2 regions of the Stenotrophomonas sp. 112478_Sma genome follow, and region 2 is predicted to be linked to the other one. Evidence: riboswitches for the same ligand, from Rfam matches in the RefSeq annotation. Region 2 holds a riboswitch; the other holds the start of a gene.
The links. Region 2 has a riboswitch for glycine ahead of ACZK08_RS17505 (trimeric intracellular cation channel family protein). Riboswitches for the same ligand answer to the same signal wherever they lie in the genome.
Positions count from the first base shown of each region.

Region 1: it holds a riboswitch for glycine, as region 2 does, so the genes downstream of both, gcvP (aminomethyl-transferring glycine dehydrogenase) here and ACZK08_RS17505 (trimeric intracellular cation channel family protein) in region 2, are expected to answer to the same signal.

Region 1 covers NZ_CM151072.1:3,170,316-3,178,695, reverse strand. Annotated here, with positions in the region: gene ACZK08_RS14585 (amino acid permease) at 1-840, shown strand, start outside; gene ACZK08_RS14580 (VOC family protein) at 941-1,351, shown strand; gene gcvP (aminomethyl-transferring glycine dehydrogenase) at 1,435-4,302, opposite strand; glycine riboswitch at 4,365-4,467, opposite strand; gene ACZK08_RS14570 (multidrug effflux MFS transporter) at 4,769-5,995, shown strand; gene ACZK08_RS14565 (hypothetical protein) at 6,087-6,479, shown strand; gene ACZK08_RS14560 (M2 family metallopeptidase) at 6,598-8,380, opposite strand, start outside.
Region 2 covers NZ_CM151072.1:3,841,130-3,849,509, reverse strand. Annotated here, with positions in the region: gene groL (chaperonin GroEL) at 1-277, shown strand, start outside; gene ACZK08_RS17535 (serine hydrolase domain-containing protein) at 377-1,537, opposite strand; gene ACZK08_RS17530 (MarR family winged helix-turn-helix transcriptional regulator) at 1,704-2,204, shown strand; gene ACZK08_RS17525 (DNA alkylation repair protein) at 2,201-2,935, shown strand; gene ACZK08_RS17520 (hypothetical protein) at 2,995-3,351, opposite strand; gene ACZK08_RS17515 (hypothetical protein) at 3,862-4,122, shown strand; gene ACZK08_RS17510 (3-deoxy-7-phosphoheptulonate synthase) at 4,380-5,453, shown strand; gene ACZK08_RS17505 (trimeric intracellular cation channel family protein) at 5,651-6,268, opposite strand; glycine riboswitch at 6,351-6,456, opposite strand; glycine riboswitch at 6,470-6,559, opposite strand; gene ACZK08_RS17500 (GIY-YIG nuclease family protein) at 6,599-6,874, shown strand; gene ACZK08_RS17495 (NAD(P)/FAD-dependent oxidoreductase) at 6,974-8,254, opposite strand; gene ACZK08_RS17490 (NYN domain-containing protein) at 8,374-8,380, shown strand, end outside.

The DNA of each region.
Region 1 (8,380 bases), 670 kb from region 2:
CTGATGGGCTGGCTACCGCAGGTGACCTCTCCGGGACTGAGCAACTTCACCGCACACGGCGGTTTTGCACCGCAGGGCCTGGCCGGTATCGGCGCAGCCCTGCTGGTGGTGGTGTTCGCCTTCGGCGGCACCGAGATCGTGGCCGTTGCCGCGGCCGAGACCGAGGATCCCGAGCGCAGCATCGCCCGCGCCATCCGCACCGTGGCCTGGCGCATCCTGGTGTTCTACATCGGCTCGCTGAGCGTGATCATCGCCGTGGTGCCGTGGACCAGCGAAGCGCTGAAGTCGCCGTTCGCCGCGGTGCTGGATGCGGCCCGCATTCCGGGGGCGGGCACGGCCATCACGCTGATCGCAGTGATCGCCCTGCTGTCGGCCCTCAACGCCAACCTCTACGGCGCGTCGCGGATGATGTATTCGCTGGCGCAGCGCCGCGAGGCACCGGCCGTGCTGGGCTGGACCGACCCGCGGCAGGTGCCGGTGATCGCCGTTCTGGCCAGCGTGCTGTTCGGGTTTGCCGCGACGGTGATGGAACTGCTGTTCCCGGACAAGGTGCTGCCGGTGCTGCTGAACATCGTCGGCTCGACCTGCCTGCTGGTGTGGACGCTGTCGCTGCTTTCTCAACTGGTGCTGCGCCGCCGTGCGGACCGCCTCGGCTCGCGCCTGCCGTTCCGCATGGCCGGTTTCCCGTGGCTGACCTGCTGCGCCCTGGCGATCCTGGCACTGATCTTCGGCCTGCTGCTGAGCGAGGCGCATACGCGCCTGCAGTTCCTGTCGATGGTGGCCCTGACCGCCACGATCGCGGCCGGCAGTGCCATCGCGCGCCGCATGCGCGAGGCCTGATCCGTACAGCCGAGCGTGGGCTCGGCTCTACAGCGGGCATACATCCCGCGTGCCATCCTGTTCGCGGGGCCGTCATCGGCCCGCTGAACTGGAGCACCCCATGCTGCGCAGTCGTCCGTTCCTGATGTTCACCGGCCAGGCCGAGGCGGCCCTGGCCCTGTACGCCGAGGCGTTCGCCGATTTCCGGCTGCTTGCCCTGCAACGCCATCCCGACGGCGCAGGGGCGGGAGTGCCCGGCCAGGTGCGGCAGGCGACCTTCATGCTCGGCGGCACCAACTATCTGTGCTTCGACAGCCTGGATGTGCACGACTTCACCTTCAGTCCGTCGATCTCGCTGTTCGTCGAGTGCGGTGGCGCCGAACAGTTCGAGCGCGCGGCGCGCGTGCTGGGCGAGGGCGGGCACTGGCTGATGCCGGTGGGCGACTACGATTTCAGCAACCGCTACGGCTGGGTGCAGGACCGGTTCGGTGTGTCCTGGCAGTTGAGCCTGGGGCAGATGCCGGATCCGTGATCGGTTCAGCCGCTGCGCTCGCCGGGCATGGCCCGGCGCTACCGTAAACGAAAACGGCCCGCTTGCGCGGGCCGTTCCGTCAATCACGCTTCGACTTCATCGTCCTTGTAGGCGTCGACCGGGATGCAGGCGCACATCACGTTCTTGTCGCCGTAGACGTTGTCGACGCGGGCCACCGGCGGCCAGTACTTCTGCAGCTTCAGGCTGGGCAGCGGGAAGGCGGCCAGCTCGCGCGGGTAGGCGTGGGTCCACTCGCTGGCCGTCACCGCGGTGGCGGTGTGCGGCGCGTTCTTCAGCGGATTGTCCTCGCGGTCCAGGCGGCCATCCTCGATCGCACGGATTTCCTCGCGGATCTGGATCATGGCGTCGATGAAGCGGTCCAGCTCATGCAGCGACTCGCTTTCGGTGGGCTCGACCATCAGCGTGCCGGCCACCGGGAAGCTCAGCGTCGGCGCGTGGAAGCCGAAGTCGATCAGGCGCTTGGCCACGTCCTCGGCGCCGATGCCGCTGCTCTTCTCCAGCGGGCGCACATCGAGGATGCACTCATGCGCCACCAGGCCATTGCGGCCGGTGTACAGCGTCCTGAAGTGCGGCGCCAGGCGCTTGGCGATGTAGTTGGCATTGAGCTGCGCGACCTGGGTCGCCTTGCGCAGGCCCTCGCGGCCCATCATCGCGATGTACATCCAGCTGATCGGCAGGATCGAGGCGCTGCCGAAGCTGGCGGCGCTGACCATGCCGACCGGGCCGTTGTCACCCAGCTTGCCCGGCAGGAACGGGGCCAGGTGCGCCTTGACCGCGCACGGGCCGACGCCCGGGCCGCCGCCGCCGTGCGGGATGCAGAAGGTCTTGTGCAGGTTCAGGTGGGAAACGTCCGAACCCCACTTGCCCGGCTTGGCCACGCCGACCAGGGCGTTCATGTTGGCACCGTCGGTGTACACCTGGCCGCCGTGCTTGTGGATGATCTCGCAGATCTCGACCACCTCCTCCTCGAACACGCCGTGCGTGGACGGGTAGGTCATCATGATCGCGGCCAGGCGGTCGCTGTACTTCTCGGCGTTGAGGCGGATGTCCTCGACATCGACGTTGCCGTTGGCATCGGTCTTGGTGACCACCACCTTCATGCCGCACATCTGTGCCGAGGCCGGGTTGGTACCGTGGGCCGAATCCGGAATCAGGCAGATGTCGCGATGCTCCTCACCACGCGAGCGGTGGTAGGCGCGGATCGCCAGCAGGCCGGCGTACTCGCCCTGTGCACCCGAGTTCGGCTGCAGGCTGACCGCATCGTAGCCGGTGCATTCGACCAGCATCGCTTCCAGCGACTCGATCAGTTCCTTGTAGCCCAGCGCCTGGTCGGCCGGCACCAGCGGATGGATCTGCGAGAACTCCGGCCAGGTCACCGGGATCATCTCGGCGGTGGCGTTGAGCTTCATGGTGCACGAGCCCAGCGGGATCATCGTGCGGTCCATCGCCAGGTCCTTGTCGGCCAGTGAACGCAGGTAGCGCAGCAGTTCGTGCTCGCTGTGGTGCGTGTTGAACACCGGATGGGTCAGGAACGCGGACTGGCGCAGCAGCCCGGCCGGCAGCGCGTCGGCGGTGCTGGCATCCAGCGCATCCACATCGGCTTGGGCACCGAAGACGGCGGCCAGCGCAACCACATCGGCGCGGGTGGCGGTCTCGTCCAGGCTGATGCCGACCGAGTCGCTGTCGATCGCGCGCAGGTTGTAGCCGGCGGCGCGCGCCTTGGCGTGGATCTCATCGGCGTGCACGCCGGTGACGTGCAGGGTGTCGAAGAAGTCGCCAGCAACCTGCACGCCGGCCTTGCGCAGTGCGGCGGCCAGGATCGCGGCCAGGCGGTGGGTGCGGCGGGCGATGCGGGTCAGGCCTTCCGGACCGTGGTAGACGGCGTACATCGAGGCCATCACCGCCAGCAGGACCTGTGCGGTACAGATGTTGGAGGTGGCCTTCTCGCGGCGGATATGCTGCTCGCGGGTCTGCAGGGTCAGGCGGTAGGCCGGGTTGCCCTGCGCATCGATCGAGACGCCGATCAGGCGGCCGGGCATCGAGCGCTTGTAGGCGTCACGGCAGGCCATGAACGCCGCGTGCGGGCCACCAAAGCCGAACGGCACGCCGAAACGCTGGCTGTTGCCGACCACGATGTCCGCGCCCCATTCGCCCGGTGCGGCGAGCAGGGTCAGCGCCAGCAGATCGGTGGCCACGGCGACCAGGCCGCCGCGTGCATGCACGGCCTCGACCAGTGCCCGGTAGTCGGCCACCTGGCCGAACGTATCCGGGTACTGCAGCAGCACGCCGAAGCTGTCCGCTTCCAGCGCTTCGGCCGGGGTGCCGACGCGCAGCACGATGCCCATGGGCTCGGCGCGGGTGCGCAGCAGCTCCAGGGTCTGCGGGTGCACGGCATCGTGCACGAAGAAGGTGTCCGACTTCGACTTGGCCGAACGCTTGGCCAGGGTCATCGCTTCGGCCGCTGCGGTGGCTTCGTCCAGCAGCGAGGCGTTGGCGATCTCCATGCCGGTCAGGTCGGCGCACAGGGTCTGGAAGTTGATCAGCGCTTCCATGCGGCCCTGCGAGATCTCTGCCTGGTACGGGGTGTAGGCGGTGTACCAGGCCGGGTTTTCCAGGATGTTGCGCAGGATCACGTTCGGCGTGTGGGTGCCGTAATACCCCTGGCCGATGAAGCTGCGCAGCACGGTGTTCTTGTCGGCGATCGCGCGGATCTTCGCCAGCGCCTCCACTTCGGTGATCGACTCCGGCAGCGCCAGCGCTGCCGGCGACTTGATCTTGGCCGGCACGATGGCATCGGTCATCGCATCCAGCGACGCGTGGCCGACGACGTCGAGCATCTGCGCGATCTCGGCGTCGTTGGGGCCGATATGACGCTCGACGAACGCACTGTGGTGCTCGAGCTCACGCAGGGAAGGGGTGTTCTGGGACATGGCGAAGGATCCGTCAGGAAAGGGCACACGCACGGGCACAGGCCGCCGGATGGCGGGCTGCGGGGCGCCCCTCTGTCCTTTTGCCTGAGAGTTTGGAAGCGCGGCTGGCCGCAGCTTCGTGCCCCTTCGGCGCCGGATCGAACCGGTCTCTCCAGAGTTGTGTTGCGGGTGGTATCGGGCCTGAGCGATTACGGGCGTTGCGCCTTCGGCAGCGGTGTTCCGCTTCTCCCACCGTGTTGCCCGCCGATTATAGCCGGTTATGGCCTGCTGCCGGGGCCGCCCGGGCAGGGTCGGCGCCTGAATGGCCGATGGCCCGGGGCGTGCGTTTTGTGCGGTGCTGCATGGCATCGGGCGCATTCCCCGCCTATGATGGGCGGATACCCGAATTCATCTGGCGCCGTCCCTGCTGCAGCGGGACCGGCGCCCGCCGTGCGTGCCGCGCATGGCCTTGCCGGACACCGTTCACATGACCGCCGCTGTTGCTCCGTCCACCCGTCGCATGGCCCTGCTGCTCGCGGGCCTGGCCATGTTCGGCCCGTTCTCCATCGACACCATTTTCCCGGCCTTCCCGCAGCTGGCCCAGCGCTTGGCGGTGGATGAGGTGGCCGTCCAGCAGACCATCAGCGTCTACCTGCTGTTCTATGGCCTGATGAGCCTGGCGCACGGGCCGCTGTCGGATGCCTGGGGCCGCAAGCGGGTGATTCTCGGCGGCCTGGTGGTATTTGCCGGGGCCTCGGTCGGCTGCGCGCTGTCCACCGATCTGCCGACCCTGCTGGCGTTCCGCGCGCTGCAGGGCCTGTCGGCGGGCGTGGGCATGATCGTCGGCCGCGCGGTGATCCGTGACCTGTACCACGGCCATGACGCCCAGCGGTTGATGAGCCAGGTCTCGATGCTGTTCGGCATCGCGCCGGCCATCGCCCCGATCATCGGTGGCTGGATTCTGCTCAGCGGTGCCGGCTGGCCGCTGATCTTCTGGTTCCTCGTGGTGTTCTCGCTGCTGCTGCTGGTGGCCACCGCGCGCTTCCTGCCGGAAACGCATCCGCCGGAGGCGCGGGTACCGCTGTCGCCGCGCGCACTGCTGCGTGACTATGTGCGCATCGGCTTCAACCCGCGTTTCCTGCGCCTGGCACTGGCCGGCAGCATCGGCTTCGGCGGCATTTTCCTGTACATCGCGTCCGCGCCGGTGTTCGTGATGCAGCACCTGCATCTGGGCGAAGGCGACTTCGCCTGGCTGTTCATTCCCACCATCGGTGGCATGACGGCCGGCGCGTTCCTGTCCGGGCGCATGGCCGGGCACACCACGCCGACCCGGCAGGTGACCATCGGCTTCTCCCTGTGCGCGCTGTCGACACTGCTCAACGTCGGCTACGTGGTGCTGGCGCCGCAGTTCGCGCTGCCGTGGGCGGTACTGCCCATTTTCCTGGGCGGCATGGGCATGGCGCTGATCTTCCCGATCCTGGCGCTGGCCGTGCTCGACATGTATCCGCACCAGCGCGGCCTGGCCTCGTCGCTGCAGGCCTTCGCGCAGCTGATGGTCAGCACCGTGGTGGCCGGCGTCGTGTCGCCCCTGCTCAGTGCCAGCCCGCTGCATCTGGCGCTGGGCCAGGCCGGCTTCTTCGCCGCCGGGTTTGTGTTCTGGTACTGGGAACACCGCCGTGAGCGCGCAGTGCAGGCCGTGGTCACGGACCTCTGACCGGCCGCAGGGGCGGTGGCGGGCGACCCGTGAAGCGGCGCCACGGCCGGGGTGCGCTATCCTTGCGCCCCCCCGTAGCGATGCCGCCCCCATGTCCACCACCTCCAAGACCCGTCGCGACCAGCGCCGCCGCCAGGAAGAGAAGGCTGCCAACAAGGCCGCTGCCCAGACTTCGCCGGTGGAGCCGCATGCCGAACTGCGCGATGCGCAGCGCACGCTGCTGGCAGGTGTCGTGCGCCGCGATGGCGAGTGGGTGCTGGGCATGGATGGCCGTATCGCCGGGCATAGCGAGAGCGCCGCGCAGGTGCTGGCGTTGATCATGCAGGCCGGTGAACTGCACGAGCGCAACGGTACGCCGGTGCGTCTGATGTATTCCGACGCGCTGCGTGATGCCGCGCAGGCCGAGGCCAGGGAGAAGGGCCAGACCTTCGAGGAATACAAGGCCGAGCTGGCCGCCGCGATGGCGGCGAAGAAGAACAGCTGACCCGTGTGGGTAGCGCCGGGCCATGCCCGGCGAGCGCAGCGGTGCGATCAAGGACGCCGGGCATGGCCCGGCGCTACCGGAACGAAAGGGGCGGATCCTCGCGGATCCGCCCCTTTTCTCATTTCGCCACCGGGGCCGCAGCGCTGGCCTGCCAGCCGCACATCTGGCCTTCGTTCTGCTGCTTGAGCCACTCATTGACCGGGCTGAAGTACTCGATCATCGGGCCGGCATCCAGCTTGTCGGTGCCGGTCAGCTCCTTCAGCGTGGCCTGCCACGGCTGGCTGGCGCCCTTGCTGAGCATCGCCCAGTACTTCTGGCCGGCTTCCTTGTTGCCGTAGAACGTGCACTCGTGCAGCGGGCCCTTGTAACCCGATGCATCGCACAGGCCCTTGTAGAACTGGAACTGCAGGATGCGGGCGAGGAAGTAGCGGGTGTACGGCGTATTGCCCGGCACGTGGTACTTCGCGCCCGGATCGAAGAACTCCTCGCTGCGGGTGCTGGCCGGGGCAACGCCCTGGTATTTGGCCTTCAGGTCCCACCATGCCTTGTTGTAGTTGTCGGCGGTGATCGACCCATCGAACACGCCCCAGCGCCAGCGGTCGATCATCAGGCCGAAGGGCAGGAATGAAACGCCCGACAGTGCCATGCGCATCTGCGCGTTGATCACGGCCTCGCGGCTTTCCTGCGGTGCGTCAACCAGGCCGATCGAGTTCAGGTACTTGGGCGTCATCGCCAGCACGATCGTGTCGCCGATTGCTTCGTGGAAGCCATCGTTGGCGCCGCCCTGGAACAGGGGCGGCAACGGGTTGTAGGCCAGGTCGTAGTAGATGTGGCCCAGCTCGTGATAGATGGTGGTGAAGTTCTCTTCGTTCGGCTTGATGCACATCTTGGTGCGCACATCGCCTTCCATGTTCATGTCCCAGGCGCTGGCGTGGCAGACCACGTCACGGTCGTCAGGCTTGATGAACTGGGTCTTGTCCCAGTACGACTGCGGCAGCGAGGGCATGCCCAGCGACACGTAGAAATCCTGTGCGCGCTCGGTCATCTGTTTCGCGGTACGCAGTTCGGCCTCGCGCTGGGCCCTGTACTGGCCCGCGACGCTGGCATCCCTGCCAGCCTTGGCCAGCGCAGCACTCAGGTTGGTCTGGTACTGCTTTTCCAGTGCGGCGGTGATGTCCAGGCTTCCGGCACCGGGATAGGGCTCCAGCTGGTCCCACAGGTTGGACCAGTCCTGCTGCCACATGTTGCCCAGCAGGTGCGCGGCGATCAGGCCATTACCCACCTCGGCCTTGTCCTTGCCGTAGGTCTTGTCCAGCTTGCCGCGCGCGTAGCAGTGCAGCTGCTCGTACATCGGCTTGACCTGCTCCCACAGGCGGTCGGTTTCCGGCCCGATCTGCTCCGGCGGCATGTCATAGCCGCTGCGCCACATCTGCCCGGCATCGGTGAAGCCCATGCCCTTGGCACCTTCGTTCACCAGGCTGACGAACTTCTGGTAGTCGCCACGCATGTTCCGCGTGGTGCTGTGCCAGCCCTGCCAGGCATCAAGCTGCGCGTCGTAGTCGCGGCTGCGTGCCAGCACCTGTTCCAGTTCCCCCAGCTGGCGGCAGGAGGCCGGGTCGTTGGCATCGGTGCAGTACTTGCCAGCACCGTAGCTGCCCTCCATGCGGGTGGCGATCTGGGTCAGCTCGGCCAGCTTGGCCGGGTCGCGCGGTGCCGGCATCGAGGACATCAGCTTCAGCAGGTGGATGGCACGCTTGCTGTCTGCGCTCATCGGCTGGCCCTCGAACTTCGCGGCCTGCTCGATCCAGCTGTTGAGCTGGGTCAGTGAACGCTCGTTGGCCTTGGCCGCGATGCGCTCCGAATCGCTGTTGATGTAGGTGGAAGACAGCCACTGCGCCGAG
Region 2 (8,380 bases):
CGGCGAAGAGCCGTCCGTCATCGTCAACAAGGTCAAGGAAGGCAGCGGCAGCTTCGGCTACAACGCCGCCACCGGTGAGTTCGGCGACATGCTGCAGTTCGGCATCCTGGACCCGACCAAGGTGACCCGTTCGGCGCTGCAGAACGCGGCCTCGATCGCTGGCCTGATGATCACCACCGAAGCCATGGTTGCCGAAGCTCCGAAGAAGGACGAGCCGGCCCTGGGCGGCGCCGGTGGCATGGGCGGCATGGGTGGCATGGGCGGCATGGACTTCTAAGGTCCGCTGTTCCCGATGAAGTGAAAAACCCCGCCGCAAGGCGGGGTTTTTTTGTGGGCGTTCCGCCCCCTCTGCTGGACGTGGACCGTGGTCGACCTGTCAGCGCACGAATGCCTTCGTGGCGCCGTATTCCCATTCCCACGGCACCCCCGTCTCGCCCAGCACGAAGCGCACCAGTGCCGGAAAGGCCGCTTCGGCGCGCACATCGTTGCCCAGGATCACCACGCAGCGTTGGCCTTGTTCGACGCACACCAGCGTGTTGCCCACCGCATCGTCATGTCCGCCCTTGTAGAAGCCTGCGCCTTGTGGACCGGTGAATGTCACCACGCCCAGTCCCGCAGCCAGGTTTCTGCGCCGCTGCGCCGCCGGCAGTTCCGGCTGCAGCGTCGGGAACTGGCTGGCGGTGGTGATCGGCAGCTGCGGCCGCACCAGCTCCCGGCGCATCGATGCCGACAGCCCCTGGCCACTGACATAGCCGGCCGCGAAATTGCCCATGTCGGTGATGGTCGTGTCCATCGAACCGGCGGCACGCACGCGGCTGCGTTCATCGTGCGGCTCCGCCGTGCCTTCGGCGGTCCAGCCGTCGGCCAGATTCGTGGCGAAATCCTCGCGCCACATCATGCTGGTGCGGGGCATGCCGAAGCGGTCGAATACGCGCTGCTGCATGAGCGTACCCACGTCCTGGCCCAGCCCGCGCTCCAGCACGAACTGCAGCAGGATCAGGCCTTCGCCGGAATAGCCATAGCGGCTGCCCGGATCGAAGTGGAATTTCAGTTTTCCGTCCGGCTCCAGGAATGCAAAGTTGGCAAAGCCGCTGGCATGGTTGAGCAGCAGGCGCGGGGTCAGCCGGCGCCAACGTTCGTCGCCGGCCAGCACGGTGTAATCGGCGTACTTCTTCGGCTCGGCCGGATAGTCCGGTAGCGGTCTGTCCAGCGCGCTGGCGATGCTGGCATCCAGATCGATCACCTTGTCCTGTGCAAGCTGCGCGATCAGGTGGCCGAAGGCCATCTTGGTCAGCGATGCCGCATACATCACCGTGTCGGTCTGTAGCGGTTCGCCGGCAGCGTTGCGCTCGCCATAGGCGGCAACGTGCACGACCTTGCCACCGTCGACGACGGCCACTGCCATCCCGCGGGCGTGAGCCACCTGCATCAGGCGCTTGGCTTCGGCATCGATCCGGGCCGGGGAGGGCACGGGAGGGGGAGCGGCCATTACGGCGGCGGGGAACAGCGTCAGCAACAGCAGGACGGCACGGCGCATGCGTGGAACTCCTGGCGGGACGTGGCGCGATGCTACCGCAGCTTCGGCTGCTTGCAGCCCCCTGCGCGAGGAGTGCGCCCGGCCGGGCCCGGCGGCAGGCCCCGTAGGTGTTGCGTTCCATCCCGTCATGAATATGATTAGGCGCCTAAACATATTGGAAATTAATGTGCTTGAGGCAAAACATGGCGCCCTTCTGGACGAGGCCCGGCGACGTGGCCACGCCAATGTCGCCCTGCTGCATCTGTGCTTCCAGCTGCTGTCGCTGTCCTCGGCGATCGATCGCGACTGCGCCAGCCGGCTGGCACCGCACGGGCTCAGTGAAGGCCGCTTCATCGTGCTGTTCCTGCTGCACGGTGCCGGCGGCACACTGTCGCCGCATGCGCTGGCCGAACGTGCAGGCGTGACCCGCGCCACCATCAGCGGCCTGCTCGATGGCCTGCAGCGCGAAGGGTTGCTGCAGCGGCGCAGCGATGCGGACGATGGCCGTCGCCTCCAGATCGTGCTGACCGTGCAGGGCAAGCGCTTGGCCGAAGACCTCTTCAATCAGCACACGCAGTGGATCGCGGGCCTGTTCAACGGCCTGGACACTGCCGAGCAGGTGCAGCTCTCACAGCTGCTGGCCAAGGTGTGGCAGCACACCGGCGGCGGACGGAAGGACCCGCAGTGAGCGCAGCGATCAGCCCGGCGCGAAAGCATCAACTGGATACCGGGACAGCCGCCAGCACGCATCTGGCGGAATGTCTGGCCGTGGATTTCGCGGTGTTGCTGCAGACCGTTGCGGTGCTGCCGGAGACTGCCATTCAATGCATGCGCGATGCCGCCAGCAAAGGCATTACCCAGCGCATGGTTCTGGCGGCAACGCTGTTGCGTGAGGCCAGGCAGGGTGATCCTGCACAATGGCAGTCGCATGCATCCGACACCGTGCGCGGCTGGGCCTGCTACCTGATCGGTGGCGATGCCACCGCCTCCCTGCCGGTGAAGCTGGAGAAGATGCGCCCGTTGGCAGATGATCCGCATTTCGGCGTGCGCGAATGGGCGTGGCTGGCGCTGCGCACCGACATCGTTGCCGGGCCACTGCTGGCGCTTGAATACCTGCAGCCGTGGACGCAGGAACCGTCCGCCCATCTGCGCCGGTTTGCCTGTGAAGCACTGCGTCCCCGTGGCGTCTGGGCGGCGCACATCGCTCTTTTCAAGCAGCATCCCGAACACGCGCATTCGCTGCTGGAGGCACTGGCTGATGATCCCGAACGCTATGTGCAGGATTCCGTCGGCAACTGGCTCAACGATGCCGGGAAGACCCAGCCGCAGTGGCTGCGTGACCTGTGCACACGCTGGCAACGCGAGCGCGACAGCCCTGCCAACGCCTACATCCGCAGGCGCGCACTGCGTTCACTGTGATCCGGCGGGTGCCGGCCCATGACCGGGCCATCGGGCCCGGTCACATTGCGCGGACGCGGCTAGTGGGGCTGCAGGCGTTCGGCCGCATGCGTGGCCAGCCCCAGGGATGCCAGCATCAACCCTTCCATCACCCGGTCGCTCACGTGATGTTCGGGCGCGGCATTCTGGCGGCAGCGTTCGGCGGCCAGCAGCACCTCCTGCACGATGCGCAGGCCGGCCAGTGCGCCATCGGCATCGGCCAGCATCATGCGTCGGCCGTTCGCTGGATGGCGCTCGGGCCAGGGTTGGCCATCGGCGGCCGCACCGCTGCCGATGCGTTGCAGGTGGGCGACCAGACCGTTGGGATCGAACGGCGCCTGATCGGCATTGGCCGGATCGGGGTGGGCACCGGGGAAGGGAACGTGTGGTGTGTTCATGGCGTGTGCTCCGTACAGGACAGACGACACCGCCACCGGAAGAGGTGGCGGACGGTACGTGGCGGCAAAGACCGGGTCACTGATCCGGCGGGCGCAAGCGCCCCCCCGCACCGCCCGCCATGGAACGCGGACGGATTGCCAGCCGGCGCCGCCCAAGGCGACGCCGGCTGACAAACGCGAACTTCAGTGACACACGGGCTTTGCCGACCCGGCCACCCTTTTCCGGTGGCAAACCATCTTGAGCACATGTCCGCGTGGGATGCCAAGGCAGTACGCGACACGTCATGGAGACGGAGGAAGTATCGCATATGCCGTTGCCCGTATAACCGCGCATTGAGCGCCTGCAGGCCGCCTCCAGGCCGGGGCGTGGAAAGTGTGGAAAGGCGTTCTCAACCTGCGGGCACAATCGGTCCAGTCACGACATGAGCGATCCGCGTGACGGCACATGCGCTGGTGCGCCAGACGCGGTAAACAGTGCATTGCCCACGTCTACCCACAGGGAAGTCGATCATGCAGAGCACGCTCCAGGTCACGCTGTTCGGCCCTCCCGGCGACACCCCGGCGTTGCAGTTGCCGGATGTGGACGGGCCCTCGGTGGCGATACCGGAATCGACCCTGCGGCGGCTGGTCTCCGATCTCTACACGGCGCGGTCCCTGCTCAACCCCGAGCAGTTGGAGGAGGCGAGGCGGGAGCTGGATCAGGTGCTGGAGCGCTGGGCCGATATCCACGAGGGCCTGCTGCTGGACGTGGAAGTGCATGGCAGCCGCTAGATCGTCGTGCTGCTGAACCGCTTCCCCAGTTGCGGATGAAACATTTTGTGCTGCGCAGAAGCTGTGCTATCAATACACCCCATGAACGCAGCCGCTACCCGCTTTTACTGGTATTACTTTCCGAAGCCACTGGCGGAGGAAGGACTGCGCTCACCCTGAAGAAAGCTTCAGACGCATTCCCGAAAGCCGCCAGCGAACCTGGCGGCTTTTTTCATGCCGCCTCGCTGGGGACCCCCAACGTACCGGAGACCTCCCCCATGCCCCCCCATACCGACGACCTGCGCATCCGCACCATCGAACCGCTCACACCGCCTGCCCAGCTGCTGGCGATGCTGCCGTGTGACGATGAAGCCTCCGACACCGTCAGTGCTTCGCGCGCGGCCCTGCACCAGATCCTGCATGGCCGCGACGATCGCCTGGCGGTCGTGGTCGGCCCGTGTTCGATCCACGATCCGAATGCGGCCATCGAGTACGCACAGCGCTTGAAGCCTCTGCGCGACGCGCTGGCCGGCGAGCTCGAGATCGTCATGCGCGTGTACTTCGAGAAGCCGCGCACCACGGTGGGCTGGAAGGGCCTGATCAATGACCCGGACCTGGACGGCAGCTTCCGGATCGACAAGGGCCTGCGCATTGCCCGCGGCCTGCTGCGCGACATCAACAAGCTGGGCCTGCCGGCCGGCGTTGAATTCCTTGACGTGATCTCGCCGCAGTACATCGCCGACCTGGTGGCATGGGGCGCGATCGGCGCACGCACCACCGAAAGCCAGGTGCACCGCGAACTGGCCTCCGGCCTGTCGTGCCCGGTGGGCTTCAAGAACGGCACCGATGGCAACGTCAAAATCGCGGCCGATGCGGTCGGCGCGGCCTCCAACCCGCATCACTTCCTGTCGGTGACCAAGCAGGGCGGCACCGCCATCGTTTCGACCACCGGCAACCCGGATTGCCATGTGATCCTGCGCGGCGGCAAGCAGCCGAACTACGACGCGGCCAGCGTGGCCGACGCCTGCCAGGCACTGGCCAAGGCCCGGCTGCCGACGCGGCTGATGATCGATGCCAGCCATGCCAACAGCCTGAAAAACCCGGAAAACCAGCCGAAGGTGATCGAAGACATCGCCGTTCAGCTGGAGGACGGCGAACAGCGCATCGTGGGCGTGATGATCGAGAGCCATCTGGTGGGAGGCCGGCAGGAACTGGTGGAAGGCCAGCCGCTGGTCTACGGACAGAGCATCACCGATGGCTGCATCGACTGGGACACCACCGTGACGGTGCTGGAGCGACTGGCTGCGGCCGTGCGCGCCCGTCGCGAAGTGACGGTGTCAGAAGCCGCCTGAGGGCGGCATGTGTGTGGATGGCGGCCTGCGCCTGCGGGGGTGCGGCCGCGATCAGGGCCGGTCGGAGTTGGAGACCGGCCCGTCCGCACCGGCGATGCGCCTGGCGCTGCGCATGAGCGACAGCGCCAGGTCCATCGCCGGGGTGGTGCAGGGCACGAAGGGGAGCGCCGGGCCACGCCCGGCGAACACGCCATCGTTCAATGCACTTCGTCGTGATACACGAACTTCGGCATTTCCCAGCGGTAGTGGATCGCCAGCAGGCGCAGCGCGAAGCCGCCCGCCAGGCAGCACAGGATGGCCGTGGCATCGGACACGTTCCAGTGCAGCAGCAGCAGATAGGCGGCGCCGGTCAGCAGCGCGATGATCGCGTACAGCTCCTTCTGGAAGATCAGGGGCACTTCGTTGCACAGAATGTCGCGCAGCACGCCGCCGAACGCACCGGTCAGCATGCCGGCGATCAGCACGATCGGCGTGGCATGACCGGCCTCGCGTGCGATCGAGCAACCGATCAGGGTGAAGGCGATCAGGCCCAGGCCGTCGAGCACCAGGAAGGTGCGGCGGAAGTGGTGCATCCAGCGTGCGACCCAGGTGGCGATCAGCGCCGCGCACACGGTGAAGCCGAGGTACTCGGGATGTTTGACCCAGCCCAGCGGATAGTGGCCAAGCAGGATGTCGCGCAGTGAACCACCGCCGAGCGCGGTAACGCAGGCGATCATGACCACGCCGAACAGATCCATGCGGCGGCGTCCCGCGGACAGTGCGCCGGTCATGGCTTCGGCGGAAATGGCAATCAGGTAGATGATGGACAGCAACATGGAACAGGCTCCGGACGCGGTGGGGCCGGCCATGCGCGGACGCCGCCATTGCCTGCGCAATGACGGGATGACGATGACCGGTGCCGCTCCCGCTGTCCTTTTGCCTGAGAGTTCAGCGGCGTAGGCCGCGTGCCCCTTCGGCGGATCGTGCCGGGCATGCCCGGTGACCTCTCTCCAGCTCGGCGAGTCGAATGCATGGTTGGTGGGATTCCAGCCCACCGGCCTGAGCGATCATGGGAGCCTGCGCCTTCGGCGGGCGCCAGCGCGGCGCCTCTCTCCTGCATTCGCGGGCAGTATATCCGCTGCGGTGCAGCACGGCATAATCCGGGCATGGCCCCGTCCCACCGCCCGTGGTTCCTGTACCTGCTCGAATGCCGCGATGGCAGCTACTACGCTGGCATCAGCACCGACGTGGACGCGCGTTTCGCCGCCCATCGCGCCGGTACGGGGGCGCGCTACACCCGGGCCCGCCCGCCGCTGCGCATCCTGGCCGTGCGCGAGTACCCGGACCGCTCCGCCGCCTCGCGCGCCGAATGGCAGCTCAAACAGCTGCCGCGCGAGCGCAAGCTGGCGTGGTTGCAGGCATTGGATTCCGCATCTTTGTAGCGCCGTGCCCAGGCACGGCGCATCGCAGGCAGTCGCGCCGCGACGTGGGGTCAGACCCCTTTCCGCAGGAAGGGGATCCGACCCCGTTGCAGACCTGCGCTACCGTTTCGGCCGGCGGTCATCCTGGTCGTCGCCGAAGATGATGCGTGCGCTGCGCTGGTAGCTCCAGTACGCCACCGCCCAGTTCAGCAGCACCACGATGCGGTTGCGGAAGCCGATCAGGAAGAACACGTGCGCGGCCAGCCAGAACCACCAGGCCAGCACGCCCGACAGCTGCAGGCGCCCCAGGTGCACGATGGCGGCCATGCGGCCGATGGTGGCCAGGTTGCCGTAGTCCGCGTACTTGAAGGGCCCGGGCTCCGGCCTGCCGTGCAGGCGTGCACGGATGACCTCGGCCACGTACTTGCCCATCTGCTTGGCCGCGGGCGCTACGCCGGGCACGGGCTTGCCATTGGCCTGGTTCACCGCGGCCAGATCGCCGGCCACGAACAGTTCCGGATGCCCGGGCAGGGTCAGGTCCGGCTGCACCTGCACGCGCCCGGCACGGTCCAGTGGCACGTCCAGCGTGCGCGCCAGCGGCGAGGCGGCCACGCCGGCCGCCCACACCACGGTGCGCGCCGGCACGAACTGGTCACCCAGCGTGAAGCCCTGGCTGTCGATGTTGCTCACCGGCGTTCCGGTCAGCACTTCCACACCCAGCTTTTCCAGCTGCCGGCGCGCCTTCAGCGAGAGCACTTCCGGGAACGAGGACAGCACGCGTGGACCGGCTTCCACCAGGCGTACCTTGGCGCTGGCCGGATCGATGTGGCGGAATTCATTGCGCAGCGTATGGCGTGCAATCTCGGCCAGGGTGCCCGCCAGTTCGACGCCGGTCGGGCCGCCGCCGACGACGGCAAAGCTGAGCCACGCCGCCTTCCTGGCCGGGTCCGGTTCGGCTTCGGCGCGCTCGAACGCCAGCAGCAGCTTGCGGCGCAGGGCAATGGCATCGTCGAGGGTCTTCAGGCCGGGCGCATCATCGGCCCACTGGTCGTTGCCGAAGTAGGCGTGAGTGGCGCCGGTAGCCAGCAGCAGGCTGTCGTAGTCCAGCGTGCTGCCGTCGGCCAGCCGCACCTGGCGGACCTGCCTGTCGATGGCCACGACCTCACCGAGCCGCACTTCCACGTTGCGCTGGTGGCCGAGGATGTGGCGCAGCGGTGCGGCGATGTCCGGCGCTGACAGGCCTGCAGTGGCGACCTGGTACAGCAGCGGCTGGAACAGGTGATGGTTGCGGCGGTCGACCAGGGTGATGCGGATGCGTTCGCGTGCCAGCGCACGGGTGGCCCAGAGGCCGGCAAAACCGCCGCCGACAACGACCAGGTGGGGAACGCGCTCACGACTCATCGACTCACTCCAGGGGGCATGGGGAACCGTCCGGCATCTTCGCACGGCGGCGGCCTGTCACGTCAGCGTGCGCGCGGATCGGCGATACTCGGATTCAGGCAACCGCCAGCGAGAGGCCCATGAGCG